Regions from separate parts of the Pseudoalteromonas sp. bablab_jr011 genome, predicted to be linked through region 1. Evidence: predicted binding sites of a transcription regulator. Region 1 holds the regulator's gene; the other holds the start of a gene.
The links. Region 1 encodes sigma-54, which starts transcription at its own class of promoters, with help from an activator protein. Its sites were predicted from a motif close to GTTGGCACGNNNNTNGNNT; they were not measured.

Region 1 (2,412 bases):
TGTCGGTTTACTTGGGCCAAATGGCGCAGGTAAAACAACCACCTTTTACATGATTGTGGGATTAGTGCCCAGTGACAAAGGTAAAATAAGCATTGATGATAACGACATCACCTTATTGCCAATGCACAGCCGCGCTCGCTTAGGTATTGGCTATTTGCCACAAGAATCATCGATTTTTAGAAAACTGACTGTTTATCAAAACTTAATGGCCATTTTAGAGACCCGTAAAGATCTCAATAAACAAGGCCGCGAAGAAACACTTAACAGCTTACTTGATGAATTTAGCATTCAACACATTCGTGACAGCCAAGGTATGGCATTGTCAGGGGGTGAACGCCGTCGTGTTGAAATAGCACGCGCACTGGCCGCTGACCCTAAATTTATTTTGCTCGATGAGCCTTTTGCTGGTGTTGATCCTATTTCAGTGTTAGATATAAAGAAAATTATTGAGCACTTAAAAAATCGTGGTATTGGTGTATTAATTACTGACCACAATGTGAGAGAAACCCTTGATGTTTGTGAAAAAGCCTACATTGTTTCTCATGGGGAGCTAATTGCATCAGGTACACCTGAACATGTGTTAGCCGACCAAACTGTACGCGATGTGTATCTAGGCGAGCAATTCAGGCTTTAAATACGCCACCGACTAGAGCATCTGCTAGACTTATAACAATGACAATAAATCAAATAAATAGTTAACGGCATCGTGCTATTGTTTGATAAGACTAAAAAGGATTGTTAGGGATACATGAGGCAATCATTACAGCTGCGCATGGGCCAGCAACTTACAATGACTCCACAACTGCAACAGGCTATCCGTTTGTTGCAGCTCAGTACATTGGATCTCCAGCAAGAAATTCAAGAAGCGTTAGACTCTAACCCTTTGCTTGAAGTTGAAGAAGCAGATTATGCAGAAGAGAGTATTGGCAAGAACGAGCAAAAAGCCGAATCTGACGATACCCAACTAAGCGCGTCGGCTGACGAAGCTGCGAGCGAGTACGAGCAAGAAAGCAGTGATGCCCTCAACAAAGACACCGTAAGTGACGACTTAGCAATGGATGTTACGTGGGATGAGTACATGAGTGCTGCCCCATCAAGTTCCTCAGGTCCAATGCCTGAAGATGAATCAATTTACCAAGGCGCATCAACCGAAACTCTCCACGAATACCTAATGTGGCAGTTACAACTAACTCCATTCAGCCCAACAGACGAAGCGATTGCCGTTGCGATTGTTGAGGCAATTGATGATTCGGGTATTTTAACCGTAAGCTGCGAAGACATTGTTGAAAGCTTCAATCAAAATAACGATGAAGAAGAAATCGAACTTGATGAAGTCGAAGCTGTCTTAAAAAGAATCCAATTATTCGATCCTGTCGGTATTGGCGCCCGTAGTTTACAAGAATGTTTGTGTATTCAATTACGCCAATTCGATGCTGACACCCCCTATTTAGCTGAAACTAAAATGGTGTTATCAGAACATATTGAATTATTAGCGAGTCGTGACTATCGCACTTTGATGAAAAAGACTAAGCTTAAAGAAAGTGAGCTGAAAGAAGTCATGACATTGATCCACAGCTTAAATCCAAAGCCTGCGGATACAATTGTTAGAGAAGAGTCTGAATACGTGATACCCGATGTATCCGTAAAAAAAATAAAAGGCCGTTGGGTAGTTGAACTAAACCCAGACTGCATGCCGAAAATCAGAGTGAATAGCCACTATGCGGCGATGTCACGTTCTGTAAAATCAAGCAGTGATAGCCAATTTATTCGCTCTCATTTACAAGAAGCAAAATGGTTTATTAAAAGCTTAGAAAGCCGTAATGACACGTTATTAAAAGTGACTAACTGTATTGTTCAACAACAACAGGCTTTCTTTGAACATGGTCCTGAGGCCATGAAACCCATGGTATTAAATGATGTCGCAGAAATGGTCGAAATGCATGAATCAACAATTTCGCGAGTAACAACACAAAAATACATGCATACCCCGCGGGGAATTTTTGAGTTGAAATATTTCTTCTCCAGCCATGTAAGCACTGAAAATGGGGGTGAGTGTTCATCTACGGCAATTCGCGCTTTAATCAAAAAGCTAATCGCCGCAGAAAACACAGCTAAACCATTGAGTGATAGCAAAATTGCAGATATATTGGCTGAGCAAGGAATTAAAGTAGCTAGACGGACAATAGCAAAATATCGAGAGTCTCTAGCAATACCTCCGTCGAATCAGCGTAAGAGTCTGATTTAGACGTTTTACATAGAAGGAAAATGCTTATGCAACTAAATTTAACTGGTCGTCATGTAGAAATCACAGATTCATTAAGAGACTATGTAAACACCAAGTTTGCGAAACTAGAAAGGCATTTTGACCACATTAATAATGTTCATGTCATTCTAGATGTAGAAAAACTAAGC
Region 2 (2,412 bases), on a different contig from region 1:
TCACCATCTTGTGATACCGTAATTGATTGTGCATCGTCTGGCACATTCATCTCTGGTTGCACAGGAAAACCGGCTCCCGCGGTAACAATGCGGCCATCTTCATCGGTGGTAAATTGACCATTACGCGAATAAGCGATATTGCCATCTGGGAGTAACACCTCAAAAAAGCCCGGTCCTGAAATCATCCAATCCAATGAATTTTCAGTGGTAAGCATGTTACCTTGTGAAAAGTTCTTTTGGTTAGCAACCACTTTCGCACCCGCGCCTAACATCAAACCTGATGGCATTTCAGTGTCTTGTGAGGAACGGCCACCTGGCTGATTAATATTTTGATACAATAAATCTTCAAATACGGCGCGGCTTTTTTTGTAACCGACCGTGCTGGCATTCGCGAGATTATTTGAGATCACCGAAATATCGGTTTGTTGGGCGTCAAGCCCGGTTTTACTGATCCACAATGCAGGATTCATAACTCTACCCTCTCAGTCATCTTAAACAATGCGTAACAGCTGATCTTGACGTTCATCAATTTCTTCCGCTGTTTTCATCAATTTAACTTGTAATTCAAATTGGCGTTGATTGCTGATCATATCGACCATTTCATGTACGGGGTTAACGTTGGACATTTCAAGGGTGCCCGAAAGCACTTTTACATTATTTGAAATGTCGCAAAACCCACATAAATCATTTACCAACATGTCTGGCTTTGGCCTAAATAAGCCATCATTGCCTTTTTCTAGTTGATTGTTATCGGCTTCGATTACCTTTAAACGATCAACCACTTCTAAAAAGTTTGCAGGTGCCCCTTGTGGACGCACCTGAATTGACCCATCAGAACTAAATTCAATCTTCTCGATTGGTAAAGGCAAAATAATGGGGCCACCTTCGCCAATAACTTGACGACCATGACTGGTCATCAATGCGCCATCGGGAGTAATATTCAGCGTGCCTGTTTTGGTATAGGCTTCATTGCCCGATGCATCTTGTACGCTTAACCAACCCCGATCACTCATGGCAATATCAAGTTCTCGGCCTGTTTCAACAAAACCACCCGACTCCATGTTAGAACCTGGGCGCTCTTGCATTGCGAATACACGCGATGGCAAGCCTTCGCCAAATGCTTGCATTGAGCGTGCTTGTGCAAAATCAGCTTTAAAGCCAGTGGTGTTTGCATTTGCTAAGTTGTTTGCCTTTAATTCAAGGCCACGCAAGCTTTGCTTTGCACCAGACATGGCAATGTAGACCATTTTGTCCATAACATTGACTCACTAAAAATACGATAACTATGAAATGCAATAAAAGTGCCAAAGTAAAATTGACGCGGAAATAAGCAAAGGAAAATAAAAAAAGGCTGCCAATAGAGGGGGCAGCCTTTCGTGTCGGATTAAGCTTAGAGCCGCTAAAATTAACGGATCTGTAAGATATTTTGTTGTAATGTTGAGTTAACTTCTAAGGCACGTGAGTTCGCCTGGAAATTACGCTGTGCGCTGATAAGGTCAACCAGTTCATTCGTTAAATTAACGTTTGATTGCTCAAGTGCTGATGAGTTAATTGAACCCAATGTGCCTGAGTTTGGCTCACCCGCAATAGGCTCACCCGAGGTTAGGCTTTTCTTCCAAGAAGTGTCACCCGCTTGTTGTAAGCCTTGAGAGTTTGAAAAGCGCACCATAGCCACTTGGCCTAAGAATGAAGTATCGCCATTGCTGTATGAAGCAACTACTTTTCCATCTGCACCAATATCAATGCCCGCTAAACGACCGACTGTCGCACCATCTTGCTCAAGTGCTTTTACTTCAAAGTTACTGGCGTATTGCGTAGGCACTTTATTAGCGGTGCCTGCTTCGTCACGCCAATTAACCGTGATTTCATTCGGGAACTGTGCGCCATTACCAAGTAGTGTCGATAAACCTGACGAAGCACCTGAAGGCAAAATAATGTCATCAAATGTGGTTTCTGGAGCGGTTACGTTCGGTAAACCCGCCGCCGTGAACTCAAGTGTATCAATTGGCGTGTGTGCACCTGTGCCCGTTGCAGCACCTGAATCATCAAACGCTTGACCATCCATTGTGGCGTACACTTCCCACGTATTTGGCGTTGCTGTAGGGTCTTGCTTTACAAAAAATAACTGCACAACATGCGGCTCACCTAATGAGTCATAAACAGTTGTTGAAGTAGACGAGTTATAGCTCGTGCTATCAGTTGGATCAAAGGTTGTCGTTGTTGGCGTATCGACACGTGCGTCTAAATTCATTGAGCTGTAGATATTACTCGTATGACGAGGCGAACCTGAAGCATCTGGAATTTGAATCGGTGAAGTAGTACTTAAACTTACCGATGTCGTATTACCCGTTGATGGGTCAACAGGGAAACCTTGCAGGTAGTTACCATTGGCATCAACAACAAAGTTATCTG

Region 2: a site for sigma-54 is predicted at 1,291-1,309, ahead of JIG41_RS16140 (flagellar basal body rod protein FlgF). Genes of this name have one in related genera too.

Annotation. Positions count from the first base shown of each region.
Region 1 is NZ_JACDWU010000326.1:14,411-16,822, forward strand. It holds gene lptB (LPS export ABC transporter ATP-binding protein) at 1-634, shown strand, start outside; gene JIG41_RS21735 (RNA polymerase factor sigma-54) at 749-2,245, shown strand; gene hpf (ribosome hibernation promoting factor) at 2,272-2,412, shown strand, end outside.
Region 2 is NZ_JACDWU010000282.1:7,356-9,767, forward strand. It holds gene flgG (flagellar basal-body rod protein FlgG) at 1-470, opposite strand, end outside; gene JIG41_RS16140 (flagellar basal body rod protein FlgF) at 492-1,256, opposite strand; gene flgE (flagellar hook protein FlgE) at 1,406-2,412, opposite strand, start outside.